3 regions of the Massilia sp. UBA6681 genome follow, and region 2 is predicted to be linked to each of the others. Evidence: predicted binding sites of a transcription regulator. Region 2 holds the regulator's gene; each other region holds the start of a gene.
The links. The regulator FNR, encoded in region 2, switches genes on or off when oxygen is low (the NO sensors DNR and NnrR bind a similar motif). The targets are predictions, from matches to a motif close to TTGATNNNNATCAA.
Positions count from the first base shown of each region.

Region 1: the regulator FNR is predicted to act here: its motif matches at 2,165-2,178, upstream of B2R83_RS19985 (agglutinin biogenesis protein MshI).
Region 3: the regulator FNR is predicted to act here: its motif matches at 4,033-4,046, upstream of B2R83_RS07180 (KamA family radical SAM protein).

Region 1 covers NZ_DKJX01000105.1:20,631-30,280, reverse strand. Annotated here, with positions in the region: gene gspM (type II secretion system protein GspM) at 1-551, opposite strand, end outside; gene B2R83_RS19990 (hypothetical protein) at 548-1,195, opposite strand; gene B2R83_RS19985 (agglutinin biogenesis protein MshI) at 1,192-2,127, opposite strand; gene B2R83_RS19980 (type II secretion system protein) at 2,472-2,972, opposite strand; gene B2R83_RS19975 (hypothetical protein) at 3,019-3,522, opposite strand; gene B2R83_RS19970 (type II secretion system F family protein) at 3,522-4,763, opposite strand; gene B2R83_RS19965 (GspE/PulE family protein) at 4,763-6,466, opposite strand; gene B2R83_RS19960 (histidine phosphatase family protein) at 6,624-7,328, shown strand; gene B2R83_RS19955 (phosphotransferase) at 7,419-8,483, shown strand; gene B2R83_RS19950 (acyl-CoA dehydrogenase family protein) at 8,506-9,650, shown strand, end outside.
Region 2 covers NZ_DKJX01000120.1:7,910-17,559, reverse strand. Annotated here, with positions in the region: gene B2R83_RS21990 (DUF885 domain-containing protein) at 1-342, shown strand, start outside; gene B2R83_RS21985 (serine hydrolase domain-containing protein) at 350-1,717, shown strand; gene B2R83_RS21980 (PH domain-containing protein) at 1,717-2,295, shown strand; gene B2R83_RS21975 (VOC family protein) at 2,387-2,815, shown strand; gene B2R83_RS21970 (metallophosphoesterase) at 2,861-3,694, shown strand; gene B2R83_RS21965 (DMT family transporter) at 3,726-4,652, opposite strand; gene B2R83_RS21960 (helix-turn-helix transcriptional regulator) at 4,713-5,468, opposite strand; gene fnr (fumarate/nitrate reduction transcriptional regulator Fnr) at 5,480-6,241, opposite strand; gene B2R83_RS21950 (hypothetical protein) at 6,323-7,972, opposite strand; gene B2R83_RS21945 (cytochrome ubiquinol oxidase subunit I) at 8,380-9,650, shown strand, end outside.
Region 3 covers NZ_DKJX01000049.1:52,381-62,030, forward strand. Annotated here, with positions in the region: gene B2R83_RS07170 (PQQ-dependent sugar dehydrogenase) at 1-1,133, opposite strand, end outside; gene B2R83_RS07175 (MFS transporter) at 1,216-2,499, opposite strand; gene B2R83_RS07180 (KamA family radical SAM protein) at 2,542-3,939, opposite strand; gene B2R83_RS07185 (acyltransferase family protein) at 4,150-6,114, opposite strand; gene B2R83_RS07190 (cache domain-containing protein) at 6,380-6,835, shown strand; gene B2R83_RS07195 (methyl-accepting chemotaxis protein) at 6,872-8,602, shown strand; gene B2R83_RS07200 (DNA-3-methyladenine glycosylase) at 8,607-9,176, opposite strand; gene B2R83_RS07205 (HDOD domain-containing protein) at 9,342-9,650, shown strand, end outside.

The DNA of each region.
Region 1 (9,650 bases), on a different contig from region 2:
ACTTCGACGCCGTGGCGGTACAGCAGTGTCGGGGCGGGTCCCTGGCCGGGCGCCGCGTCGCTGCCTTCGGCGGCGGGCGCGCCGGCCGGCGGCGCCGGCGTGACGCCCGCCTGTGCGCCAAGAGACGACATCGATTCGACCGGCAAGGTGCGCATCGACACCAGCTTCAGGCGCGCGTTGGCGCGCAGGATGGTATCGACCAGCGGCGCCATGCGCTCGGGCGGCACCAGGCCGTGCTCCATCGCCAGCAGCGAGTCGCCCAGCACGGCGGTTTCCTGCTGGATGGCCTGCAGTTGCTTGCGCGCCGGCGCATCCGGATCCACCTGGAAGGCCTGGACCCTGGCGGCGATTTCGCCGTCCATGCCGGCCAGGTTGTTCTGCTGCTGGCTGATCTGCTCGCGCAGCAGGTCCTGCTCGCGGTAGATCGGTCCGAGCACCGCGCTGTGGCCGATGAACACGATCACCGCGGCGACGGCTGCAAACAGCAGGCCGCGTTCACGCAGCGTGAGCGCGTCGATGCGCGCCATCAGTGCGATCAGGCGCGCCTTCATTTGCGCGGCTCCTCGGGCACCGACTGCAAGCTGAACTCCACCCAGGGCGCGGGGCTGGCGACCGGCTTGCCGTCGGCATCGGCGGTGTTCACGGGCGCCGGCTGGCTGATCGACAGGCTGGCGAAGGATTTACCCTGCATCAGCGGTTCGCCGGTCAGGCGCGCCAGGTAGCCGGGGACCGTGGCCGGGTCCGTGGTGCGGCCGCGGATCCCGATGTCCCTGCCGCCGCTAGAAACGCTCACGCCGGTCAGCCACAGGCCGGCGACGCTCTGGCGCGCCAGGGCCTTGAAGTAGCCGGCATAGCCGGTCGTGTCGCCCAGCTCGCCGCGCTCGATCACGCGCGAGATGTTGCGCAGCGCGGCCAGTTGGGCCTGGGCTTCGGCGATCTCGGCATCGAGGTCCTTGTTCTTCTGGCGCGGCGCGAAGTCCAGGTTCACGCTGGCCAGGCGCGCCTGCTTGCGCTCCAGCTGCAGGGCGCCGGCGCCGGCCTGCGCCTCGAGGCTGGCGGTCTGCATCCGGCCATAGACGGCCAGTGCGGCAATGCCGCCCACCAGCACCAGCAGCGACAGCGCCATGGTGGCCGCGGTAAAGACCTGCTTTTGCGGCTGGAACGCCGGGTTGAACAGGTTGATCTGCTGGGTCATGGCGCCGCCTCCGTGCGCAGCGCGGCGCCCAGCGGGACCAGGAAGCGCCCCTGCACGGCCTGGTCCTGCAGCTCGGGCGTGCGCCCCAGGTCGAACACCGAGGCCAGGTCGAGGGTCTCGACCGGGGTGTACAGGTTGCTCGACAGGTACTCGTCCAGGCCGTTCACCTTGCTGGGCCCGAGCACCAGCTTGGCAATGCTGATGAAGGAATACTGGCGCTCGAAGTTGTCGAGCGAGCGCTGCAGCTCGAGGGTGATGCGGTCGAAGCTGGCGTGCTTGCGCTCGTGGTCGGGCTCGAGCAGCTGGTCGAGCGTGACGTCGATACGGCGCGACAGGTAAAGCTCGCCACGCCAGGTCACGGTCAGGAGGCCGCCCTCGGCGCCGAACGAGAGCATGGCCACGCCGCGGTTTTCGGGCGCGATCAGTGCCGAGATATTGCGCTGTGCCATTTCCGGGATGTCGATGACTTCCAGCCCGATTTTCGCGTCCAGGAACAATTGCTGGCGCGGCTTGATGACGGTATTGCGCGCCGCCACCACGAACACCGACTGCTGGGCGCGCACCTGGCCGGCGTCGACCGGAATGTCGAGCACGTCGACGGTGGCCTCAACCACCGGAAAATCGAGGATGTCCTTCAGGCGCCAGCGCACCGCGGTCTTGAGCTCTTCGCGCGGCACGTTCGGCGCCTCGAGGTTGATGAGCTGGTATTCGCCCGGCCCGAGCAGGGTCAGGCAGCGGTAGGCATGGGCCTGGCCTTCGCGCGCGGCCTTTTCCAGCACGGCCGCATCCGGCTTGCCCGGCAAGAAATGCGCAAAGCGCACGGAAGGCATGCCTTCCGCGACCGGCTTGACGCTGGCCGCGGCCACGCCATCGGCCAGGACGGCGATGGTCAGCCAGCCATCTTTCTTCTTTGCTCTCTTAAGAAAACGCATGCACGGGATCGCGGAAATAATTCGTTACAGCAAAAACTTGATTATATTCAAGCCGAGCCATCCTTGATCACAATAAAACGCCTAACAGCAAAAATATGCGGATCTCGAGGTGATTTGCCACGCTTTTTTGACAGCATTCGATGCAGGATTCGAGGACTGGACGCGTAATAACGCCGTCCCCGTGCTATTGGTCGACTCCGGCGCGAAAGCTGATCGAAGGGAGCGGAAATGAATGACGGGTTTTGCATTCTGGCCGAATCGACCGGTCCTGCAAATCGGGAGCTGGAGGACCATCCCGGCGGCTACCGGGATGGCGGAGCATGACGGCAGCCGGGACGGCCGGATTAGCTGCAGATGAACTTGTTGGCAGTCGTGTCCATATTGTCGGTGAAGGTCGGGGCCGTGTTGGCCGTTGCTGGCGGCGTGTACGTCACCGAGCACTTGCCGGCGTTGGCCGCAGTAACGCCTTTTGGCGACACGGTCAGCCCGGTGCCCCCGAAAGTAAAGGTGTAATCGGTTTCACTGAGGCCGGCGGCAGCGGCGAAAGCGCGCGCCTGGGTCTGGTTATTGGTCTGGGGATAACCGTTAATCAGCGTGACGGAGGTGCCTTCCATGTCGATGGTGCCAGTCGTCACATTAGCCACAAGTGCTTTCGCATGGACCATCGACGCTGCCGAGGTTAAGGAACCTTTGGCGGCCTTCAGGCTGGCAACACGGGCGTCACCGCCCAGGTCGGCGAATTTCGGCAGCGCAGTCGCAGCCAGGATGCCCAAGATAACGATCACGACGATCAGTTCAATGAGGGTGAAGCCGCCTTGCGCGCTCTTGCTGGAATACTTGTTCATGTGATTCTCTCCGTTGAAGGTGTGCGGGTAAGCCCGCGGTCTTGATTTATTTGAGCCTGGCGCCGACTTCGTCGATGACCAGTGTCCCATGCTTATTGTTCCGCCCGCTTTCGGCCGGATGATACGAACTGGATAATTCTACCTTGAACTTAAGCAATTTAGATGTCTTAGAAGAAAAAGTGTCGCTACTAAGCACGTAATTCACGGTCCGATCCGCCCGGTCGAAGAACCAGGCTCCACGCCGCAACATCTCTGGCCTGGGCGAGTAGTATTCGCCGACGTAATTGGCTGGCTGCCTGAGCAACCAACTCATCGGATTTTCTTGCAATAGTTTTAATGCCGCATCCTTGCCGGCCGCCGTGAGCAGCTGGGCCTCGCGCGCCGCCAGCGCCGTGCGCAGCGCGCCCACCATGTGGTAGGCGGCGGCACGTTCCGATTGGCCGCGCCATTCGAGCAGGCGGCCCAGCAGGACCGCGGCCAGCACGCCCACCACGACGATGCAGACCGCGAACTCGAAGCGGGTCGCTCCGCGGTAGCGAGCCGGTCCCATCAAGTCCCCCCGTGCAGCGCCGCCTTGCCCAGGTCCCAGATGGGCAGGAAGATGCCCAGCGCCAGCACCAGCACCATCACCCCCAGGAAGGTGATCAGGATCGGTTCGATCTGGCTCGACAGGGTCTTCAGCTCGTAATCCACCTCGCGCTCGTACATCTGCGCGATCTCGTCCATCAGGTCGTCGAGCGAGCCGGATTCCTCACCCACGGCGATCATCTGCAGCACGATCGGGGTGAACACATTGGCGGCGATCGAGGTGCGCAGGATGCTCTCGCCGCGCTCGACGCCGTCGCGCATCCCCTCGATGCGCGAGCTGAGGTAGGCGTTGTCGGCGGTCTGCGCGACCACCGTCAGGGCCTGCACGATCGGCACCCCGCTGCGGGTCGACAGTGCGAAGCTGCGGGCGAAGCGCGCCATGGTCGCCTTGTGGATGATCTTGCCGGCGATCGGCAGGCGCAGCTTGTGCTTGTCCCAGGCCAGACGCCCCTTCGGCGTGGCCACCCAGGCCTTGAACCCGAACACGGCGCCGCCCAGCATGGCCGCCATGGCGGGCCAGTAGGCAACCGTGAAATTCGACGTCGACAGCAGGATCCGCGTCATCAAGGGCAGCTCGGCATTGAAGGACTTGAACACCGCCGCGAACTGCGGGATCACGAACACGTTGACGATCACCATCGCGATCGCCATCGCGATCACGACGAAGGTCGGGTAGCGCATCGCGGTCTTGACGCGCTCGCGCATGTCGCGGTCGAACTCGAGGTGGTCGAACAGTCGCAGGAAAACTTCTTCCAGGCGGCCGGTCATCTCGCCCACCCGCACCATCGACAGGTAGAAGGTGTTGAAGACCTTCGGGTGGCGCGTCATCGCGCTTGAGAGTTCGCGGCCCGAATCGAGCGACTCGCGCAGGTCCTTGATCACGCGGCCGAAGGATTTGTTGATGCTTGACTCCTGCAGGCCCGCCAGGCCGCGCATGATCGGCACGCCGGACTTGAGCAGCGTATAGATCTGGCGGCTGAACAGCTGCACGTCCATCGAGGTGACCTTCTTTTCCTGCAGGCGCGCCAGCCAGCCTTCGCCGCCGTCCTTCGAGGCCGGTCCCTTGCGGCTGGGGTTGATCTCGATGGGCGTGGCGCCGCTGCCGAACAGCTGGTCGGCAACCGCGCCGCTGTCGGCGCCCTCGAGGATGCCCTGCAGTAGTTCGCCGGCGGCGTTGCGCGCCTTGTAGGAAAAATAAGGCATCAGTCTTCGTACTGGTTACTGATGCGCATCGCTTCGGCGATGGTGCTCCTGCCCTGCACCGCCAGGCTCACGCCATGGCGGCGCAGCGTTTCGCCGCCCATCTCGGCATGCGCCACCTTCAGGAAGTGCGAGGGGTCCGGGTGGTTGGCGGCCTCGGTGACGGCGCGCGTCATCTCGAGCAGTTCATAGACGCCGGTACGGCCACGAAAACCCGTGCCGTTGCAGTGCGAGCAGCCCTTGCCGTGGAAGAAGGGCGTCGTTTCGGCGCGTTCGCCCAGTTCCGCGCGCAGCCAGTTGGCTTCCAGGGGCGTCGGCTGGTAAGGCGTGGAGCAGCTTTCGCAGATCACGCGCACCAGGCGCTGGGCCAGCACCGCCTGCAGCGAACCGCCCACCATGTAGCGCGGCACGCCCATGTCCATCAGGCGCAGCGGAGTCGAGGCGGCGTCGTTGGTGTGCAGCGTCGACAGCACCAGGTGGCCGGTCATGGCCGCGCGCAGGCCGATCTGGGCGGTCTCCTGGTCGCGCATCTCGCCGACCAGCACGATGTCCGGGTCCTGGCGCAGCGCCGAGCGCAGCACGCGCGCGAAGGAGAGCTCGATCTTGTCGTTGACCTGGACCTGGTTCACGCCCTTCAGGCGGTATTCGACCGGGTCCTCGACCGTGATGAGTTTTTTCTCCACCGAGTTCAGCTCGGACAGCGCGCTGTACAGGGTGGTGGTCTTGCCGCTGCCGGTGGGGCCGGTGACCAGGACCAGGCCGTTGGGACGCTGCACCAGCGCGCGGAAGCGCTCCACGATGCGCGCCGGCATGCCGATCGCGTCCAGGCGCAGCGTGGTGCCGCCCTGGTTCAGCAGTCGCATGACGACCGACTCGCCGTACTGGGTCGGCATGGTCGAGATACGCACGTCGATGCGCTGGTTGCGCACCTTGACCGCGAAGCGGCCGTCCTGCGGCAGGCGCTTTTCCGAGATGTCGAGGTCGGCCATGAGCTTGAGGCGCAGCGCCAGCGGCGTGGCCACCTTGAGGTCGGCCTCGGTCTGCAGGTGCAGCACGCCGTCGATGCGGAAACGGATCTGCAGGCGCCCGTCCTGCGGCTCGATGTGGATGTCCGAGGCGCGCACCTGGGCCGCGTCGTCGAACACCGACTGCAGCAGCTTGACGATCGGCGCTTCTTCCAGCCCCGGGTTGGCGGCCAGAGCGCCGAAGTCGATCGAAGTGTCGCCCAGGTCCTGCTCGACCTCGCGCGCCAGGCCGGTGATCTCGCCGGTGCGGCGGTAGATGCGGTCGATCGCGCCCAGCACCTCGGTCTCGTTGACCACCGCCAGCTCGACGGTCTTCTTCAGCAGGCGCGCGATCTCGTCATAGGCGAACAGGTCGGTCGGGTCGGACACGCCCACCAGCAGGGTCTCGCGGCGGTCTTCCAGCACCAGGGCGCGGAAACGGCGCGCGGCGGTTTCCGGCAGCAGGCGCACCAGCTCGGCGTTGATGTTGTAGAACTTGAGGTTGATGTAGGGGATGTTCAGCTGGCGCGCCAGCGCGCCCGAGATCTGGTCTTCGGTGACGAAGCCGCTCTCGACGAACACGCGGCCGAGCTTGCGCCCGGTGCGCTTCTGGTCCGCGAGCGCCTGCTCGAGCTGCTCTTCCGACAGCAGTTTCTGCTGGATCAGCACCTCGCCGAGGCGAATTTTTTCCGGCCTTGCCATGACATCCCTTGTTGTTATTGCTTGCGATGAATATTTTATGCCAGAACCTGTAGGAATTGACCTACGAAATGAACGCGCGGCATGCAAAGTGTCGCCCTTTCGCCTTGATGAAATGGCATCGCGTGTAAGATGGCCAGAAAAAACGACGAGGAAGCCCATGGAACACCCCCCCAGCTTGCGCCGCCGCGTCTACCTGATGCGTCACGGCAGCGTTACCTATTTCGACGAGACCGGCAAACCCTTCCTTCCCGAGACCGTGGCGCTGAACCCGGCCGGCCAGGCCCAGGCCGATGCCGCCGGCCTGGCCTTCCGCGAGGCCGGCGTGCGCTTCGACCGCGTCATCACCTCAGGCCTGCCGCGCACCAATGAGACGGCGCAGCGGGTGCTGGCGGCGAGCGGGCAGGAGATCGCGCTGGACGTGTGGCCGGAACTGCACGAGATCCGCGGCGGTCGCCTGTCCGCCATCCCGACGCAGGAACTGCGGCGCGCGTTTACCGGCGCCTTCGAGGGCGTGGTCGATCAAGAGCAGCGCTTCCTCGGCGGCGAATCGGTCGGCCAGATGATGGACCGGGTCCATCCGGCGATCGCTCGCCTGCGCGCGCAGGACGACTGGGACACCGTGCTGCTGGTGCTGCACGGGGGCGTCAATTGCGCCATCCTGTCGCTGGCCCTGACCGGGCAGCGCCTGTTCCTGGGCGGCCTGTCGCAGGCTGCCGGCTGCATCAATGCGCTCGACGTCGGCGAGGACGCTGCCGACTGGGTGGTCCGCTTCGTGAACTACGTTCCCCCCGGCCCGCTGCAGCCGGAAGCGCGTGCGACCACCATGGAACAGCTATTCGAGCAGTACCGCAAAGGCCGCTGAAGCTTTTTACCCGCAAAAAAAAGCACGCCCGTGCGCATTCATGCCGAACTCGGGCTAGAATGCAGAACAAAACACAGTCATGGAGACGCGATGTACGAGGAAATGATGGGCACCAAGCCCGTGTCCGAACGCCAGCGCTTCGACGTCGAGGCCCTCGGCGCCTGGCTCGAGGCGCATGTCGACGGCTATCCCGGCGGCAGCCTGGCGGTCGAACAGTTCAAGGGCGGCCAGTCCAACCCCACCTTCCGGCTCGAAGCTGGCGGCCAGCGCTACGTGCTGCGCACCAAGCCCGGCCCGGCCGCCAAGCTGCTGCCCTCGGCCCATGCGATCGACCGCGAGTTCCGCGTGATGCGCGCCCTGCACGGCGCCGGCTTCCCGGTCCCGCGCCAGTACGCGCTGTGCCTGGACGAAGCCATCATCGGGCGCGCCTTCTATGTGATGGAATGCGTCGAGGGGCGCGTGTTGTGGGACCAGTCGCTGCCCGGCATGTCGCCAGCAGAACGGGCCGCCATCTACGACGAGCAGAACCGCGTGATCGCCCAATTGCACACGGTTGACTACGCGAGCATCGGCCTGGGCGACTACGGCAAGCCGGGCAATTATTTCGCACGCCAGATCGAGCGCTGGACAAAACAGTACCAGGCCTCGGTCACGGAGCCGATCGAGGCCATGGAGCGCCTGATCGAATGGCTGCCGCAGCACATCCCGCCGGGTGACGACACCAGCATCGTGCACGGCGACTACCGCCTCGACAACATGATCTTCCACCCGACCGAACCGCGCATCCTCGCGGTGCTCGACTGGGAGCTGTCCACCCTAGGCCATCCGCTGGCCGATTTTTCCTACCACTGCATGAGTTGGCACATTCCGCCGGGGCGCTTCCGCGGCATCGCGGGCCTGGACCTGGAAGCGCTCGGCATTCCCTCGCTGGAGGCCTACGTGGCGCGCTACTGCGAACGCACCGGCAAGACCCTGCGCGCCGAGGACTTCGATTTCTACCTGGCCTACAACATGTTCCGCCTGGCCGGCATCATGCAGGGCATCATGAAGCGCTACGTGGACGGCACCGCGTCCAGTGCGCAGGCCCTCGAGAACGGCAAGGCGGCGCGGCCGATGGCCGAGATGGCGTGGCAGTTCGCGAGCCGCAGCCGCTGATCCAACGAGACAAGGACAAGCCATGGACTTCGCCTATTCCGAGCGCTGCAGGGAACTGCAGGCGCGCCTGCTCGCCTTCATGGACGAGCACATCTATCCCAATGAACGCGCGTTCAACGAAGAGATCGCGGCCAATGCCCGCGATCGGGGCACACGCTGGCTGCCCCTCGACCTGATCGAGCGCCTCAAGCCGCTGGCACGCGAGGCCGGGCTGTGGAATCTGTTCCTGCCGCGGTCGACGCGTGCGCCCGGGGGCCTGTCGAACCTCGATTACGCGCCGCTGTGCGAGATCATGGGCCGCGTGCCCTGGGCCCCGGAAGTATTCAACTGCTCGGCGCCCGACACCGGCAACATGGAAACGCTGGAGCGCTACGCGCCTGAAGACATCAAGCGCCGGTGGCTGGAACCGCTGCTGCGCGGCGAGATCCGCTCGGCCTTCGCCATGACCGAACCGGGCGTGGCCTCGTCGGACGCGACCAACATCGCCACCCGGATCGAACGCAGCGGCGACGACTACCTGATCAACGGCCACAAGTGGTGGATCTCGGGCGCCGGCGACCCGCGCTGCAAGGTCTTCATCGTGATGGGCAAGACCGATCCGAGCGCACCCCGCCACCAGCAGCAGTCGATGATCGTGGTCCCGGCCGACACGCCGGGCATCACCATCCTGCGCCCGCTGCCGGTGTTCGGCTACGACGACGCGCCGCACGGTCACTGCGAGATCCTGTTCGAGAACGTGCGCGTCCCGGGCACGAACATGCTGCTGGGCGAAGGTCGCGGCTTCGAGATCGCCCAGGGCCGCCTGGGACCGGGCCGCATCCACCACTGCATGCGCGCCATCGGCGTGGCCGAACGCGCGCTGGAGCTGATGTGCAGGCGCCTGGAAACCCGCGTGGCCTTCGGGCGCAAGCTCTCCGACCAGGGTGTCTGGCGCGAGCGCATCGCGGAAAGCCGCATCCGGATCGACACCGCGCGCCTCTTGACGCTGAAGGCGGCCTACATGATGGATACGGTCGGCAACAAGGTGGCCCAGGCGGAGATCGCGATGATCAAGGTGCTGGCGCCGACCGTGGCCCAGGATGTGCTGGACTGGGCGATCCAGGCCCATGGCGCGGCCGGCGTGTCGGACGAGTTCCCGCTGGCCTACCAGTGGGCGGCGAACCGGAC
Region 2 (9,650 bases):
GTGCCCGGCCTGCTGGGGGCGCTCGGTTCGGAACTGTTCCGCGCCCGCCGCCTGGTGGTCGACACCGGCCTGCATTCGAAGGGCTGGACCCGCCAGCAGGCGATCGACTACGGCATCGGCGCCCAGGAAGTCGAGCGCTACGTCGTCTGGCCGGGCCAGGCGAATGCCTACATGATCGGCATGCTGCGCATCATCGAGCTGCGCGAGAAGGCGAAGAAGGAACTGGGCGACAAGTTCTCGCTCCCGGGCTTCCACGACCTGGTGCTGGGCGCGGGCTCGGTGCCGCTCGACGTGCTGGGCGAGCTGGTGGATGGCTGGATCGCCAAGCAGAAGAAGGCGTGACCGGGCCGTGAAGTCGACGCTGGCCATGCTTGCGCTGTCGGCGCTGTCCTGTGCGAGCGCAGCCGCGCCCCTGTCCGCACCCCAGGCCGAGGCCCTGACGCGCCGACTGCAGGCCATCGTCGACGACCCCGCCATCCCGCTCCCCGGCCTGGCGGTGGTGGCGGTCCGTGGCGGCGAGATCGTCTACAGCCGCCAGTTCGGCTACAAGCGCCTGGCCAGCGCTGCCCTGCCGGCGCAGCCGATGGATGCCGACACGATGTTCCGCATCGCCTCGGTGTCCAAGCTGGTGACCGCGCTGGGCGCCATGAAGCTGGTGGAGCAGGGCAGGCTGGCGCTGGACCAGGACGTCAGCGCCTGGCTCGGCTACCGGCTGCGCAATCCGCACTTCCCGGACCAGCCGATCACCCTGCGCATGCTGCTCACGCACACCTCCTCGCTGCGCGACGAGGGCGGCTTCAAGTTCGACCCTTCGGTCGACCTGAAGGAGGTCTTGCTGCCGGGCGGACGCCTGCACGGCAAGGGCGCCATGTGGTCCAGCACCCATGCGCCGGGGCGCTACTTCGAATACGTCAATTTCAACTCCGGCATCATCGCCACCATCATGGAGCGCGCCGGTGGCGAACGCTTCGACCGCCTGATGCGGCGCCTGCTGTTCGATCCGATGGGTCTGAAGGCCGGCTTCTACCTGGCCGACTTCACGCCAGCCAGGATCGAGGATGCGGCGACGCTGTACCGGCGCCGCGAGAAGGACGGCGACGAACGCTGGGACCCGCAAGGCCCGTGGATCGCGCAGTCCGACGATTTCCACGTCAACCCGCCAGTCGCGCCGCCGGGGCTGGAGCGCTACGTCGTGGGCACCAACGGCACCCTGTTCGGCCCGCAGGGCAGCCTGCGCATCTCGGCCAACGAGTTGGCGCAGCTCATGCTGATGCTGATGAACGGGGGTGACCATCAGGGCCGGCAGATACTGAAGCCGGAAACGGTGGCCGCCATGCTCGCGCGCCAATGGACCCTGCGGCCGGGCAGCGGCAACGGCGACAGCGACAACTTCCGTGGCCTGTACCACGCCTGGGGCCTGGGCAACCAGCACTTCCTCGATGTCAGCATTGTCAGGGACGGCCGGGCCAGCGGCGATCGCCTGGTGGAAGGCGGCGGCTTCACCGGCGTCGGCCACCTGGGCTGGTCCTGGGGCCTGAACGCCTTGTTCGTGTTCGATCCGACAACGAAGAACGGCATGATCTACGTGGGCAGCGGCGTGGGCGACGACCCCGACCGCCACCCCGGACGCTTCTCGTCCGAGGCGCGCTTCCAGGAACGCATCACGGACGCCCTGTACCGCGGCGCGATCGCCGCACCGAAGGAAGGAGCACCGTAATGCCCGACTGGCTAAGCGCAGTTGCACAAGGATTGTTCTGGGTGCTGGCGATGACGCTGACCATGCGCTGGCTGGCGCGAGGCAGGCAGCGTGGCGCCCCCGTCGCTGGCAGCGGCTGCGTGCAGCATCACGCGGGTTCGCTCGTCATCGGGGTGATCTGCACGCTGTTCTTCGTCGGCGTGATGGTGGCGGCCAGCATCTGGCCGGACGAGGGCGTCAATGCCTGGTTCTATGCCTTCATGACGGGCTTCGTACTGCTGGGGGCCTACCTGGTGGCCGACTGGCGTTTCGCACGCCATACCGTGTCGGACGCAGGCATGGATTTCGGCCGCCCGACAGGCCGTCGCGTGGCTTTCGGCTGGGCCGAAGTCCGGCACGTCCGCTTCTCGAAGAGCTGGAACTGGTTCAGGATCGAGCTGCAGTCGGGCGAGGTCGTGCGCGTGTCCGGCATGATGACGGGCCTGCCCGAATTCGCCGCCAAGGTGCTGGAAGGGGTTCCGGAAGCGCGCATCGACGCCGGCACCCTCGCGATGCTGCGCGACACCGCAAACGGCAAGCTCCCCCCGGTCTGGGAGTAAGCGCCCGGCAATCGTTGCCACGGTTCCGCTTTGCCTCTACACTGCTCGCGCACACGCTGTCTTTCACGACCTTCTTTCGCAGGAGCGCAGCATGGAAACACAAGAAATCTACCGCGGCCGACTCATCGACCACATCCAGCTCGTGGTCAGGGACCTGCCCGCATCGCGCAGGTTCTACGGCGCCGTGTTCGAGGTGCTGGGCATTCCGCTGGGCGGCGCGGGCGACGATTATTTCTGGGCCGACGAACTCTTCATCTCCAGCCGCGACAGCGCGGCCGCGCAAGGCGTGCTCACCGGCCGCCACCACCTGGCCTTCCAGGCGCGTGACCGCAAGATGGTCAATGCCTTCTATTTCGCGGCCCTGGCCGCCGGCGGCAGGGACAACGGCCGCCCCGGCGAGCGCGCCTACCACCCGGGCTACTACGGCGCCTTCGTGCTCGACCCGGACGGCAACAACATCGAAGCCGTCTACCACGGCGAGGCGAAGCAAAGCGCGCCACACGTGCGCGTGAGCTTCTGACACGGCGGCGCAGCCTGCGGTGGAAACCGCTATACTGCGCCGACCATGCGCATCCAGATTTTCTCCGACCTGCACCTCGAACGCTACGCCGGTTTCAATCCGCAGATCCACGCCGACACCGACGTCGTCGTGTTGGCGGGCGACATCGGCTCCTACCAGGCCGGGTCGCGCCTGACCGACGCCGATTTCGGGCTCGAACGCTTCTCGCCGCTGCGCCCCGGCGCCAATGGCGCGCGTGTCCTGTACATCCCCGGCAACCACGAATTCGATGGCCTCGACTACGACCAAGCCTACGCGCGCCTGCGCGCCAGCTGCGCGCGCCTCGGCATCGAATGGCTGGACCGCGAAACGCTCGTCATCGGGAGTATCCGCTTCATCGGCACCACGCTGTGGAGCGACTTCGACGCGCTGGCGCTGCGCGAGCAGGAGCTGAGCAAGCAGCTGCAGAAACGCGAAAAGGCCTTCCGCGCCGCCAACTGGTACCTGTCGAAGAACACCACGCTGAAGAACGGCGAGAAGGTGCTGGCCGAGGGCATCCGCGAGATGGCGCTGGACTGCCAGGACTGGCTGCGCGGGGCGCTGGCGGCGCCCTTCGAGGGGAGCACGGTGGTGGTGACCCATTTCGCGCCCAGCCTGCAAAGCGCCGACCCGCGCTACGGCCTCACGCCCGGCACCGCGGGCTTCTGCAATGCGCTCGACGGCTTGTTCCCCCAGGCCGACATCTGGATCCACGGCCACCTGCACTGCGCCAACGACTATGTGGTCAGCGGCGTCGATGCCGGCCGGCCCTGGACCTGCCGCGTGGTGGCCAACCCGCTCGGCTACCTCAGCAAGGGCGAGCAGCAAGCATTCCGGCCCGAGCTGGTGATCCAGGTGTAAGAAGGGAGCGCCTGGCGCTCCCTGGAACCGCTCAATTGCGGTGGGCGGCGGCGCAGGACACCACGCCAGCCAGCAAAAGCACCAGCGCCGCCGCCTCCAGGCCGCTGGGCCAGCGCGCCTCCCACAGGAAGCCGTAGAGCGAGGCGAACACGGTCTCGAACACGATCATCTGGCCCATCAGCGCCATCGGCAGGGCGCGGCTGGCGTAGTTCCACAAGGCGTTGCCGATCACGGAACAAAAGATCCCGACCGCCGTCACCACGCCGAGGAACTGCAGCCATTCGCTGCCCGTGTGCGCGGCGCCGCCAGGCGGGAAGGCCGGCAGCGCCAGCAGCAGGGCCTGGGCGCCCGTCATCACCCCCACCAGCAGGCTCCATTCGTTGGCCGAAATGCCCTCGAGGCGCGCCAGCCAGCGCCGGTTGACGGCCGCATAGAAGGTCCACGACAGCAGCGCGCCGATCGCCGACAAGAGGCCGATGCCCGACCCGCCATCCAGGGAAGACAAGGAATCCCAGCTGATGCAGGCCAGGCCGGCCCCGCCCAGCAGCAGGGAGGGGACCAGGCGCCGCAAGGACACCGCGCCGTGCTCGCGCAAGCCCGCCAGGGTCACGGTGATCGGCAGCAGCCCGATCACGATCGAGGTCATGGCCACGCCACCCAATTGGACGGCCTGGGCCAGGAACAGGTAGTACACGATGTTGCCCGCCAGGCTGAGCCAGGCCAGGCCGCGCCAGTCGGCCCGGGTCAGGCGCTGCCTGAGCCGCGGCCAGGCGCGGGCGACGAGGATGGCGGCGACGATGCCATAGGCCAGGTAGCGGCCCGCCGCCAGCTGCAGGGCCGAGAAGCCCGGCACCAGTTCCGGGGCCAGGAACACCAGGCCCCAGAAGGCGCCCGCGGTGATGCCGGCGCCGATGCCGAGCTGGGTGGTGTGGGCTGTGGCGTGAATCTGCGAAAGCATGGTCGATCTCCTTGGGAAGGGAGATTGTCGTCCGGATGCCCGCGGCGCTCTTGACCCTGGCTACTGCTGGTTTGACAGATTCTCGCGATACGCGCGCCGGTAGGCCGCGGGCGTGGTGTCCATCGCCCTGCGCATGGCACGGGTCAGCGCGCTCTGCTCGGAAAAGCCCGCTGCCAGCGCGATCTCGGCCACCGGGCGCGCCGTCGCACGCAGCCATTCGCAGGCATGGCGCAGGCGGCAGTCCAGCAGCCAGTCGTGGGGCGTGCTATCGCGCTCTTCGCGAAACAGCGCATGCAGGCGGCTGACGCTCAGGCTGGCGGCGCGCGCCATGGCCTCGGTGGTCCAGGGCAGGCCAGGTTCGGCCTCGATGCGGGCGAGCAGGGCCGCCAGACGCGAGCCAGGCGCGGGCGCGCCCAGCACCAGGGTGTCGAGCAGCAGCGGGGTCCAGCCGGCCAGCACGGAAGGCGCGGGCGGCCGGGTGGCGGCCATGATGCCCATGAATTCGACCAGCTTGCGGGCCGCGGGACCGATGGCGCCGAAGGGCTGCTCGAGCAGGCGCTGCCAGGGTCCTTGCGCGAAGGTATCCGGTCCCAGGTCGACGATCAGCGACCGGTTGGCCACCGGGCTGCACTGCGAGTGCCAGGCGCCGGGCGCCACCACCGCCACGCGCAGCGGATCGAGCCGGGCCTGGCGGCCTTCGATTTCCACGGCGACTTCGCCGCTCACGGGCAGCACCAGCTGGCCGAACTCGTGGCGGTCCGAGCTGCGCGCGGCGCCATAGCTGCGCAGGTGCAGGTCGAGCAGCGGCGCAGCCATCCTGGCTGATCCTAGCCCATCGGGCTGCAGACGTCGGTGCCGGCCGCCAGCGCCTTGAGCTTGGCCGGGTCGAGCAGGGTGACTTCGCGCTTGTCGACCTGCAGCCAGCCCTGCTTCTTGAAGCGCGACAGCAGGCGGCTGATGCTTTCGATGGTGAGCCCGAGGTAGTTGCCGATGTCTTCGCGCGACATGCGCAGCTGGAAGCTGTGCGGCGAATAGCCGCGCGCCGCGTAGCGTGCCGACAGGTTGACCAGGAAGACGGCAAAACGCTGCTCCGCCCGCATATTGCCGAGCAGCAGCATAACGTTCTGTTCGCGCGTGATTTCCTGGCTCATGATGCGGTGGAAGTGGCGCAGCAGGGCCGGCACGTGGCCGAACAGCTCTTCCAGGCGCGAGAACGGGATCTCGCACACCTCGCTGTCCTCGAGGGCCACGGCGTCGCAATGGTGGGTGCCGCTGATGGCGTCCATGCCCAGCAGTTCGCCGGCCATCTGGAAGCCGGTGATCTGGGCTTCGCCGGCGGCGTTCACCTGATAGGTCTTGAAATGGCCGAAGCGCACCGCGTACAGGTTGCGGAAGGGCTCGCCCATGGCGTACAGGCGCTCGTCGCGCGCGAGGCGGCGGCGGCGGCCGATGATCTGGTCGAGGCGATTGATGTCGGCATCCTCGAGGCCCATCGGCAGGCACAGCTGGTGCATGCTGCACGCGCTGCAGCTGGCCTTGAGGGCCTGGATGACCTTCGCTTCGCCCGGGAGCGAGATGGGTTGGTTCATGGCATGGAAACGAAAATGCTGACGCGGCCATTATAGACAAAGGCCGCGTCCGCGGGTTTCATTTCCAAATAACAAGCCCGATTACAGGTGATGCCGGTGTTCCGCCTTCATCCTGTAGTACTCCTGGCGGCCCTTGGCGCGCACGGTCGCGGCGACCTCGGCTGCTTCCTGCGCCGCCTGGTTCACGGTCGCGAAGGCGTCGGCGTTCCCCTTGAGCGCTTCCACGGCCTGCTGCGATTGCGCCGTGCCCGCCAGCGCCAGCCCGAAGGTGGCCGACACCGCCAGCTCGGCGGCCAGGGTGTCGAGGCTCGGCGCCACCACGTCCTGCGCCGCCTTGGCCGCCTGCAGCTCGGCGCTGGCCTGGGGCGCTGCCAGCGTGCGCGCCAGGTCCATGTCGCCGGCGACCCGCGCCAGGAAATCGAGCGCCGCGCGGCTGCCGGACCGGTTGGCCAGGTCGCCGAGGCGCAGCAGGGCCGTGTTCCTGGCATTGAACACGGCACGGCCGGCGCGCGGCTGCTGGACGAAGTCGATCATCGGCTGGACCGCGATCTCGCTGCCGATGTAGCCGAGGGTGGCCACGATCTGGGTCAGGAACTCCTCGTGCTGCTCCGGCTCGTTCACCAGCCAGTCCAGCAGCAGGCGGGCGTCCTTCTCGCCGTACTGCGAGGCCAGCTCCCATGGCACGCCCTCGATCCAGTGCTGGGAGACGAAGTCGCGCACGTCGGCAGGCAGCGCCAGGCCGCCTGCGCCGCAGGAGCAGCCGCCGGCGGCCATCACCTTGCCGCTGATGCTGAGCGGGCCCGAAAGGAAGGCCGAAGACTCGGCCGCGTTGACCACGTGGTGGTCGGCGCCGACGGACGGGTACATGACCGCGCGCGGGTCGTCGGTGCGGTGGCTGAGGCCGCAGTTGTGGTCGTACTCGTGCACCCAGATCAGGCCTTCCTGGTTCGCGGTGAAGCGCACCGCGGCCACGTTGACCGAGGCGCTGCCGACCGGGGCGCAGCCGATGATGCCGTCGCCGGGGCCGCCGCACCAGCGGATGGCCTGCACGATCTTGACCCCGCTGCCTGCGGTCAGGAGGGCATTCAGGTCGTTTGACGTCTGGATGGTGCCGGGGATGTTCGCCGGCAGCAGCCGGACCGCGCCGTTGCGCACGAAACGGACCGGGGTCGCGACGTCCGGCCCGGTGTCGTCGTTCTGGAGGATCGTGCCCATGTCGGCCAGGATCCGGTCGGCCTCGGCTTCGCTCAGGGCCACGCTGCTGTGGCGGTGCACCGTGACCGAGACCGTGCGCAGGCCAGGGGGCGCCGCGGGCGGGTTGACGACGAGGTAGTCGACGTACAGCGAAATGTCGGCGCTCCACTCGATGTTGACCCTGATGTCGACGCCGTTGAAGCGCGGGGCGACGTTGTGCAGGGTGTAGCGGGCCGCGCCGATGAACTTGCCGGCGGGCGGTCCGCCCGGCACGCCTTCGCCGATGGCCACGAAGACCTGCGAGCCGGGCTGGATCAGGTCCCAGTTGAGCCGCAGCAGCCATTCGCCGCGGCGCATGCCCCAGTCGTGGCGGTAGGTCAATCCGGTCCCCTGCAGCGCGGGCTGCACGCCTTCCGTGCCGACGCTCGCTTCGGCGACGGCCCAGGAGCCTTCGGTGCTTGATGAATCCGCGCGCTCCTGCGTTCCGGGGTCGAGGAGCAGTGCTGCGTCCTGGTCGAGACGATCGTTTGGTGCCATGGGAATCTCTTGGTGCGCTTCAAGGGTTGATGATCGGGTTGTAGCGGGCCGAGCCGATGAACTTGCCGGCGCACGGGCCGCCGGATCGCGAGTCCGCATGCATGCTGGATACACAGGATTCCGGCTGCCGCCGGGCTCGAATCGTCAGCCAATATAGACGAGTGGTTTGAGTCGGCAGGATCGATCTGACGGGTCATTAATATGGATCAGTGACCCCGAGTTTTCTGTGGGAAGGAAAGGTTTCGACGCCGAAAGCAGACCCGGTCCTGCGCATGCATAAAAAGCGACCCGCATGCCGCCGAAGCCAGGTTTTGGCGTATCAAATCGACATCGCCAAGCGTGCGCACCCTTCCCGCATGCTAGATTCTGGACACCACAACGGAGTACGACGAGCAAAAGGGGCCCGCATGTTCGGTTTGTCCGCTTTGGATCTGGCGCGCGTGCAATTCGCGTTCACGATGTCCTTCCACATCCTGTTCCCGGCGATCACGATTGGCATGGCCAGCTACCTGGCCGTGCTCGAGCTGTGCTGGCTGCGCACGAAGCGCCAGGTCTACGTCGACCTCTACCACTACTGGCTCAAGATCTTCGCCGTCTGCTTCGGCATGGGGGTGGTGTCGGGCATCGTGATGGCCTACCAGATCGGCACCAACTGGAGCTACCTGTCCGAGTTCGCCGGCAGCATCATGGGTCCGATCCTGTCCTACGAGGTGCTGACCGCCTTCTTCCTCGAAGCCGGCTTCCTGGGCGTGATGCTGTTCGGCTGGACCCGCGTCGGCCCCGGCCTGCACTTCGCGGCCACCTGCGCGGTCGCGGTCGGCACCCTGATCTCGGCCACCTGGATCCTGGCCGCCAACAGCTGGATGCAGACCCCGCAGGGCTATGCCATCGAAGGCGGCCGCATGGTCCCGGCCGACTGGCTGGCGATCGTCTTCAACCCGTCCTTCCCGTACCGGCTGCTGCACATGGTGATCGCCGCCTATCTCACCACGGCCCTGATCGTCGGCGCCACCGGAGCCTGGCAGCTGCTCAGGGGCCGCGACAATCCGGCGGTGCGCAAGATGCTGTCGATGGCGATGTGGATGATCCTGCTGGTGGCGCCGATCCAGGCGGTGGTGGGCGACTTCCACGGCCTGAACACCCTGAAGCACCAGCCGGCCAAGCTGGCGGCCATGGAAGGGCACTGGCAGAACGAAGGCGACCAGGCGATCCCGCTGCTGCTGTTCGGCGTGCCCGACATGGAAGAGGAACGCACCAAGTACGCGGTCGGCATCCCGCACCTGGGCAGCCTGATCCTCACCCATTCCTGGAACGGCCAGTTCCCCGGACTCAAGGATTTCCCGCGCGACGAGCGGCCCAATTCGCTGATTGTGTTCTGGAGCTTCCGCCTGATGGTGGGCCTGGGCCTGCTCATGATCGCGCTCGGCGCCTGGAGCCTGTGGCTGCGACGCAAGCGGGAAGGGGAGGCGCGCCTGTGGCGCAACCGTCTGTTCCTGCGCTTCGCCCTGTGGATGGGGCCGGCGGGACTGGTCGCCATCCTGGCCGGCTGGACCACCACCGAGGTGGGCCGCCAGCCCTGGGTCGTGTATGGGGTGCTGCGCACCGCCGACGCGGTATCGAAGCATGGCGCCGCCGAGCTCGGCCTGACCCTGGCCCTGTTCGTGGTGGCCTATATCTT
Region 3 (9,650 bases), on a different contig from region 2:
ACCACGTTGTAGCCCGACAGCGGCTTGCGGTTCCAGGAACCGTGCTGGCCGATGATGGCGCCGTTGGTGAACTGGGGCAGCAGCGCGCCGGTATAGAAGGCCAGCCCCAGCGCCGCCACGTGGGCGCCCAGCGCATAGTCCGGCACGATCGCCCTGGCCACCAGGTCGGGGCGCTGCGGCTTGACGCGTTCGTCCACGTGCCTGCCATACCAGCTGTAGGGCCAGCCGTAGAAGCCGCCCTCCTTCACCGAGGTCAGGTAGTCCGGCACCAGGTCGCTGCCGATCTCGTCGCGTTCGTTCACCACCGTCCACAGCACGCCGGTTTCAGGATTCCAGGCCAGGCCGTTCGGGTTGCGCAGGCCGGCGGCGAAGAGGCGGGTCTTGCCGGTGGCGATGTCCACTTCGAGGATCGCGGCGCGGTCGACCTCCTGGTCGATGCCGTTTTCGGCCACGTTGCTGTTCGAACCCGTGGTGGCGTACAGCTTGTGCCCGTCCTGGCTGGCGATGATGTTCTTGGTCCAGTGATGGTTCAGCGGCCCGCCCGGCAGCGGCGCTACCGGTTGTGCTGGGGCGGTGATCGCGGTATCGCCCGCGCGGTAGGGGAAGCGCACGATGCCGTCGGTGTTCGCCACGTACAGCGTGTCGCCGACCAGCGCCATGCCGAAGGGCGAGTTCAGGCCCTTCAGGAACTCGGTCTTCAGTTCCGCCACGCCGTCGCCGTCGGCATCGCGCAGCAGCGTGATGCGGTTCGCGCTGGGCACGCCCGCGCCCGCCCTTTCCATCACCTTTTTCTGGACGTAAGCCTTGATGCCCTTCTTGGCCGGCTGTTGCGGCGCATTGCTCTCGGCGACCAGCACGTCGCCATTGGGCAGCACGTGGAGCCAGCGCGGATGGTCGAGGCCGGAAGCGTAGGCCTGCACCGCCAGCCCCGCTGCCGCGAGCGGCTTGCCGCCCGGTGGCCAGCCCCTGGCGGGGGCGATGTCCACGGTCGGGATCAGGGAGCGGACCGGCGACACCAGGGTCGGATGCGAGCCGACGTCGGCGCCGGGAGACAGCGTGGAGCGGTCGCCGCAGGCGGCCAGCAGCAGGAGCATGGCGCCGCTGGACAGGCGAAGCAGGAAGTGGTCGCGCATGGTGTTCTCTCGGTGGGGGCGGACAGCACGATACTAGCCAATCCGGCCATATCGCGCCATCCTTTCCAGCGAGAGAAGCGGTTCAGGTGGGAACCGGCTGGACCTCCTCGACATCCTCGGCCACCGCCGCGCTCTGGCGCCGGCGCCGCCGCACGAATCCGACCAGGCCCGGCAACTGCACCAGCACCAGCACGGCAAAGGCCATGCGGTAGGCCATGGCGGGAGTCTGGCCGGCGTCGTCGAGGGGCCACAGCCCGACCAGCAGGCCGAAGCCCGCCTGCACCACGAAGGCGCCGATGAAGATCAGGAGGTTCAGGCAGGTCGCCGCGCGTCCGGTCAGCTCGCGCGGCATCGACTGCGCGATGATGGCGTACTCGATTCCCGTAATGGTCCCGACCAGCGTGAACAGCACCGACAGCAGCTGGAAGCTCGGCTTGTAGTTGAGCACGAAGGCAGCCTGCACCAGCAGGAAGACGGCGATGCCGGCGGCGGCGACGTCCAGCGGGGCGATGCCGCGCCGGCCGGCCCACTCGGTGATCATGCCCACCCCGATGGCGCCGAAGATCACCGACGCCATCCCCATGTAGAGCAGGTAGGCGACCGCGTCGTCGGGAAAGCGCGCGACGTCCGACAGCCAGCGTCCGATCCACAGCCCCTGGATGCCGAAGAACACCGCATGCGGGATCAGGACCAGCGAGGCCGTGTTGCGGAACACCGGCGCCCGGAACACCTCGCGCAGCGCCTGCCCCAGCGGTCCGCGCTTGGGCTGCGGTCCCTTGTCACGGGGGTACACGAGCGCGATCAGCAGGCCGGAACATGCGGTCAGCCCGGCCAGGATGGCGAACAGGCCGCGCCAGTCGGTATAGTCGAGCACCAGCCGCACCGGCATGGTCGCGCTGGCGGCGCCCAGCCCCCCCACTGCGATCAGGTAGCCGTGCACCGAAGGCAGCTTGCTCGGGGTGATCCAGGTGGACACCGCCTTCACCGCCGCCATGAAGCAGCCGCCCAGGCCCAGGCCCATCACGGCGCGCGCCACCAGCAGCTGCCCGAAGCCGGTGCCGCGCGCGAACAGCAGCGCGCCGAGCGCGCCGACCAGCATCATCGACAGCTGTACCCTGCGCGGCCCCCAGCGGTCGAGGGCGATCCCGACCGGCAGCTGGACCAGCGCGAAGGCGAAGAAGAAGGCGCTGGTGAGCAGCCCCAGCTCGCCCGGGGTGAGCGCGAGCGCCCCCATCAGGTCGGGGGCCAGCACCGCGTTCACGTTGCGCAGCAGCGTCGACAGATAGTGTCCCAGCGCGAACGGCAGGAACACGTAGAAAAAAACCGCCACGCCGGTCAGGCGTGGCGCGGTGGCGGTATCCTGCATGGGCCAGGTCCCGGTCGGGGTCGGGTGGATGCGCGTCCGGAGTCAGGCCGCGTCCTGGGTAGCGCCGCCACGCGGCTGGCCCGCCGGCACCAGCGGGATGACACGCCCGCCGGGTCCGCGCAGCGGGCCTTCGCTCTCCTGTTCGAAGAAGAACTTGTCGCGCCCGAAGGCCGGCTTGAGGTGGTCGAGCCAGGTGGCTTCCGGATCGTACTTGGCGAAGAAGGGACGGCGCACCCATTCCGGATTGCGGGCCTGCAGGAACTGCAGCGCGAACAGTTTCTCGCCATTGATCGTGACCACGCCGTCGATCACTACCTTGCCCGGGAAGGCGCTCATCGAGGGACCGCGCACGGTGCGCGACAGGCCCGACACCATCGAGTAGGCCTCCTGGAAAATCTGGTGCGCGCGCGCCAGCGGCAGCGAGAAGTAGTCGCGCGGGCCGGTGTCGCGCTCGACGAACATGTAGTACGGAATGGCGCCCAGGCGCACGCCGGTGGTCCACAGCTCGGCCCAGCTCTTCGGGTCTTCGTTGATGTGGCGGATCAGGGGCCCCTGCATGCGCAGCGTGGCGCCGGTGCCGACGATGCGCTTGACCGCCTGCTGGGCAATCGGGTGGCGCAGCTCGACCGCATGGTTGTAGTGGCCCATGATCGCGAGGTTCTTGCCCGACCTGACCACCTTCTCGAACAGGCGCATCAGGTCGTCGCTGTCCTTGTCCGACACGAAGCGCTGCGGCCAGTAGGCCACCGACTTGGTGCCGATGCGGATGTTCTGGATGTGGGCCAGGTTCGGTTCGAGCAGCGGCTCGAGGAACTCGGCCAGCGAACGCGTGTTCATGATCATCGGGTCGCCGCCGGTTATCAGGACGTCGGTGACGTCTTTATGCGTCTCGAGGTAGGACACCAGCTCCTTGCATTCGCGCGCATCGAACTTCATGTCGTCCATGCCGACGAACTGCGGCCAGCGGAAGCAGAAGGTGCAGTAGGCGTGGCAGGTCTGGCCCGAGCTCGGGAAGAACAGCACGGTTTCCTTGTACTTGTGCTGCAGGCCCTTGAGCGGCGCGTCGTTGACGCGTGGGACGTTGTGCGTCATCTGGCCGGCCGGGTGCGGGTTCATGCGCATGCGGATGCCGTGCACCAGCTTGGCGGTGGCCGCCTCGTCCTTCTTGTACAGCACCAGGTCGCGCAGTTGTTCGTATTCGCTGGCGGGCAGCATGTCGCGGTGCGGGAAGGTGAGCCGGTAGATCGGATCGTCCGGCACCTTGTCCCAGTCGATCAGCTCCTCCAGCACGTAGGCGTTCACGCGGAACGGCAACACATGGGACACCACCTGCACGGCTTCCTGCAGCTCCGGCGTCAGCCATTGCCATTGGCGTGCCGTGTGGATCGTCTGGCGGGTATAGGGCTTGAACTTGGAGGGCGTCGATTCGGTCGTGATCACGGAAATTCTCCAGGAAACGAGGGATGAATTAGTCGGCGTGGGTAAAACGTTGCCGGTAAGAATTCATCTTACGTTGCGGAAAGCCTCCAGAAATTGCCGCCAATCAATCAGACTGTTCCTACGGTGGGGGTTAAAACAAGAGAGAGGCAAAACGGGACAAATACTGGGCAGGACGGCCCGGAGCGCATTCTCCGGGCCGTCCGTGCAGGCTTATTTCGGCGCTTGCCGGCGCATCCATTCGGCGAAGTGCCTGCCCACCAGCAGGTCGCCGTCATAGCTCAGGTGGTTGGTGTCGCGGTACATCAGGCGTCCGTCGATCATGGCGTGGCAGCTGCTGTCGTCGCACAAGGCCGTGGACGAATCGAACCAGGCCATCTGCGGGAACTCGCGGGCGAAGGCGCCCAGGACCTCGCGGTGCTGCACCACCTGCTGCTCCCATTCGGCGCGCGTGATCGCGCAGGGCACGCGGGTGGCCGACGAGGCCACGCCGGCGCGCTTGATGCAGGAACGCGGATCGAAGCTGATGATGGGCACGTCGTTCATGAAGATCACCTGCTTGCCGGCCGCGGTGAAGCGGCGGAAGGTCTCGCGCGCCGCATCCACCCACATGCGGTGCTCGGGCGCGCTGCCGAAGCGCAGGTGGGTCGAGAACACGACGGTCTTCACCGAAGGCATGCCGAGGGCCAGTTCCAGCATCGGCTGGGTCGCCTGCTGGTAGGGATCGCCCTGCGGGTCCAGGCCCCAGTATGGATGGCGGGTGCCCAGCATCAGGAGGTTCTCGCCGACGCTGCTGTAGTACTTCGTCAGGCCGGCCACCACGTGGTAGGCATGGCTGTCGCCCACCAGCACCACGGTCGGGTCCCTGGCGGCGTCGGCCTGCAGGCAGTACTCGTAGGTCGAGTCGAAACCGTAGCGCTTCTTGCAGGCCTCGGCATTGGCCTTGTCCTCGACCAGCACCAGCGCCTTCTGGTTGGCCAGGTTGTCCTGGACCGGCTTGCGCGTCGGCAGGCCGTCGTTCAGGTAGATATAGCTTCCGGCGGCGGCGCAGGCAAGCATCAGTGCGCTCAGCGCCGCGACCTTGCCGCGCCCGCTGCCGCCGCGCAGCGGGCGTTCCACCACGCGGTAGGTCAGCCAGGCCAGCAGGACGGCCAGCAGCACCGCCCCGGCGCGGATGGCCGGCGCCGGGGTGCGCGATTCGACGATCTGGGCAAAGGACAGCAGCGGCCAGTGCCACAGGTAGAGCGGATAGCTCACCAGCCCGATCCAGACCATGATGCGGTTCGACAGCAGCACGCGGTTGAGCCAGGCCTGCGGCCCGGCGCCGATGAGCAGGAGCGCGCCGAGTGCGGGCAGCAGCGCGCGCCAGCCGGGGAAGGGGTCTTCCCGCGTAATCAGGGCCAGGCCCGCGGCCAGCAGGGCGGCGCCAAGCCAGGAGAGCAGGTTCGGCGCCACGGCAAGGCGCGAAGCGGCGGCGCCGGGGCGCGCATGCAGGCAGGCCAGGCCGGCCCCCAGCAGCAGCTCCCAGGCGCGGCTGGCCGGGGAATAGAAGGTGGCGGTCGGGTGATCGGCGATGCCGCCCAGGTTGACGGCGAACGAGGCCAGCGCCAGCACGGCGGCCACCGCCAGCAGGTTCATGCGCAGCCGCCACCCAAGCAGGAGGACGACCGGCCACAGGATATAGAACTGCTCCTCGATGCCGAGCGACCACAGGTGCAGCAGCGGCTTGGTGTCGGCCGCGGTGTCGAAGTAGCCGACCTGGGCCCAGTAGAAGAAGTTGGCCGCGAAGCCGGCGCCGCCGACCACGTGCTTGCCGAGCTGCTGGTATTCGTCAGGGAACAGGGCCAGCCAGCCGAAGGCCAGGCAGGAACCGAGCACCAGCACCAGCGCCGGGAAGATGCGCCGCACGCGGCGCGCGTAGAAGCCAGCGAAGCTGAAACTGCCCGCCTCCAGCTCGCGCAGCAGGATGCTGGTGATCAGGAAGCCGGAGATGACGAAGAAGATGTCGACGCCGATGAAACCGCCCCGCAGCACCGCCGGGAAGGCATGGAACAGCACCACCGACAGCACGGCGACGGCGCGCAGGCCATCGATGTCACGGCGGTAGGCCAGGTGCCCCGGTGCGTCGGCTGGTTTTCCCAGCGGGTCCCCGATCGGAATCTGTGTCTCTCGCTTCATGCCGGCTCATCAATAAAAGCTGACGATTCTACATGAGCTGTTTACATCGCAACAACGAACTCTGCCTCAAAACAACATCAGGATTGATTTGCATGCAGGGTGGATGACAGAAGCTGCTCAGCATCCACTGACACGAATGCGCAACGTTCCTACCCCGTCTCCGCGTTGCGATTGCGCGATCGCAATTCCTGCTCATCCCAGCCCGGTACATTTGCCAATGCACTTTAGCAATATTGATCCCAGAACATTCACTCAAGGAGTCAACATGAAACTGTTCGCCACCACCGCCGCCCTGTGCCTGGCCATCGCCGCCACCCCTGCCCTTGCCAATGGCCCGACCGAAAAGGACGCCATCGCGATGGTCGAACGCGGCGTTGCCCTGGTCAAGGCCAAGGGCAAGGACGAGATGATGAAGAAGATCAACGCGAAGGATGCGGAATACGTCCAGGGCGAGCTCTACATGGACATCCGCGACCTGAAGACCGGCATCGTGCTGGCCCACCCCTATAACCCCTCGATCGTCGGCAAGGACCTGACCGACGTGCCGGATGCGAACGGCAAGAAGTACCGCCGCGAGATCATCGAACTGGCCGCTGCCAAGGGCAAGGGCTGGGTCGACTACCAGTACAAGAATCCGACCAGCGGCAAGATCGAGCCGAAGACGACCTTCATCCAGCGCGTCGACGACGTGGTGCTGGAAGTCGGCATCTACAAGAAGTAAAGCGCCCCGCCCTTTCGTCCACGCCCGGAGTCAAGCATGCTGAACAAACTGAGGATCGGCCCGAAACTCCTGCTGGCCCCGGGCCTGGTGCTGGTGCTGCTGACGATGCTGTCGGCAGCCGCCTATTACGGCATGGTGCGCCAGAACGCCTCGCTCGAGCACATGGTGCAGGTGCGCGCCGCGCGGCTGCAGGCCGTGGCCGACGTGGCGGGCGAAGCGCGCTTCGCGCATGCCAACATCTACCAGCTGCTGGCCTGGGTGAACGGCAGCTTCGCGAAGAACCGCCTGGACGCCCTGACCGCCGACATCCACAAGAAGCATGCCGCGATTGCAGCCAGGCTGGGCGAACTGTCGAAGGGCGCCGCACCGGGCGAGCGCACGCCGATCGAGAGCGCGCTGGCAGGGCTGGCGAGCTACCGCAAGATGGTGGCCGAGACCATCGAGCTGGCCCAGGTCGACCAGTCGATCGCCACCAACTCGATGCAGAAGGCCGAGAAGCAGTTCGTCGCCCTCGACAGCGGCCTGCAGAACCTGGCGGCGCTGGAAAAGAAGCTGAGCGTGGAAGCGCACGCCGCCGCCAAGGCCGAGTTCCGCACCCTCGGCATGACCATGGCGGGCATGGTGCTGCTGTCGATCGCTTTGTCCCTGATGGTGACGATGCTGGTGCGGCGCGCCATGCTGGCCGATATCCATTCCATCGCCACGGTGGTGAACGACCTGGCCGAGGGCCGCCTGCGTCCGTCCGGCACGCCCGGCGCCGGGCGCGACGAGATCGCCGACACCTCGCGCGCGCTCGACCACTCGATCTCGCGCCTGAACGGCGCCCTGAACAGCATATTGCACTCGGTGCGCTCGATCGACACCGCTTCGAAGGAAATCGCCACCGGCAACCTGGACCTGTCGACCCGCACCGAGCTGCAGGCCGGCTCGCTCGAACAGACCGCCAGCACCATGGAAGAACTGACCACGGCAGTGAAGGAAAACGCCAACAACGCGCGCCTGGCGTCGGATCTTGCGGCCGAGGCGGCGCAGCTGGCCTCGAACGGCGGCCAGGCGGTGGGCCGCGCGGTGGCGACCATGGAATCGATCCAGGCCAGCTCGCGCAAGATCGTCGAGATCACCAGCGTCATCGACGGCATCTCGTTCCAGACAAACCTGCTGGCCCTGAACGCCGCGGTGGAAGCGGCGCGCGCCGGCGAGCAGGGGCGCGGCTTCGCGGTGGTGGCGGCCGAAGTGCGCACGCTGGCCCAGCGCTCGGCGGCGGCGGCGCGCGAGATCAAGGGCCTGATCGCCGATTCGGTGAAGAGCATCGAGGACGGCAGCGCTTCGGTGAGCGAGGCCGGCGCCAGCATGGGCGACATCGTCGCCTCGGTGCGCCAGGTGAACGACATCATCGGCCGCATCAGCATCGCCAGCACCGAGCAGGCCGACGGCATCGCCGAAGTGAACAAGGCGGTCGGCCAGATGGACGGCATGACCCAGCAGAACGCGGCCCTGGTCGAACAGGCCGCGGCCGCGGCCGAAAGCCTGCACGAGCAGACCGTCAACCTGGCCAAGGCGGTGTCGATCTTCAAGTTCGAGGGTGACGACGGTGCGGACATCGCCGCGGTGCAGTCCGAGGACGAGGCGATCGCGGAAGAGGAAGGCGACGAAGGCTTCCACGGCCTGCACGAGCGCCGTTCTCCCGGCAGCGCGATGCGCGGACGTGCGGTGGCGGCGCTGCCTGCCGCGACCACCAAGGGAACGCAGCGCCGGCGCAGCGCCTGACGGCTTAGCGGAAGGGCCGGCTAACGAAGCGTGAACCCGCCAGCCCGAAACGCCAGGGCACGTCCATCGCCTTGGAGATCCCGATGCGCGGTCCGGTCACGACCTCCAGGCCTGGCGGCGCGGGCAGGATCTCGAACGGCGGCTGCGATATGGCCATGCCGTTGAGGGCGCGGGTCACGCCCAGGGCTTGGCACAGCTTGCCTGGGCCGGAGCACAGCAGCCACTCATCAATCGCATCGCGGCGCACGCGCATCTGGTCCAGGCCGGCGAGCGGCTCCAGCGCGCGGATCAGGACCCCGGCGCCGTGGCCCGCTTCGCGGCACACGAAATTCAGGCACCAATGGATTCCGTAAGAACGATAGACATAGGCATGGGCAGGCGGCCCGAACATCGAGGCATTGCGCTCGGTAGGACCGGAAAAGGCGTGCGAGGCCGGGTCTTCGCGGTCATAGGCTTCGGTCTCGACGATCCGTCCGCCGACGCCATCCACCAGCACCGTCACGCCGATCAGCTGGCGCGCGACGATCTCCGCGGGCTGGGAAAAATCGATACCTGCTATTGTCGAAATGGCCATGGCGGGATTCTAACCCGGCCTGTCCAGGGGTGTCGCTTTGGTTAAATTGACACAAAATATGATTTTAATGATAAGCATTTTGCATTGCTTTGCTGCAATAAAATAAGTGCTGGGGTATAGTGGCACGGTTGGTCGCTTCCCTTCCGCACTTCCTCCTGTCCGCCCATGAATACCCTCGCCGATCCCGTTCCGCACCTCGACCAGGTCGATGCCCTGATCAAATCGATCCGCATCCCACCCCGGCCGAGCCTGCTTGCCGACATGCAGCGCGAACTGGCATCGGAAGACCCGTCGCCGGAGGCGATCGGCAAGATTGTGGCGAGCGACGTCGGCATGTCCGGTGCGCTGCTCAAGCTGGCCAATTCGGCGATCTACGGCGGCCGGCGCAAGGCCAAGTCGATCGAGCAGGCGATCCTGTTCCTGGGCATTAACCAGGTGGCGGCCCTGATGACCGGCCTGCTGGCGCGCCAGGCG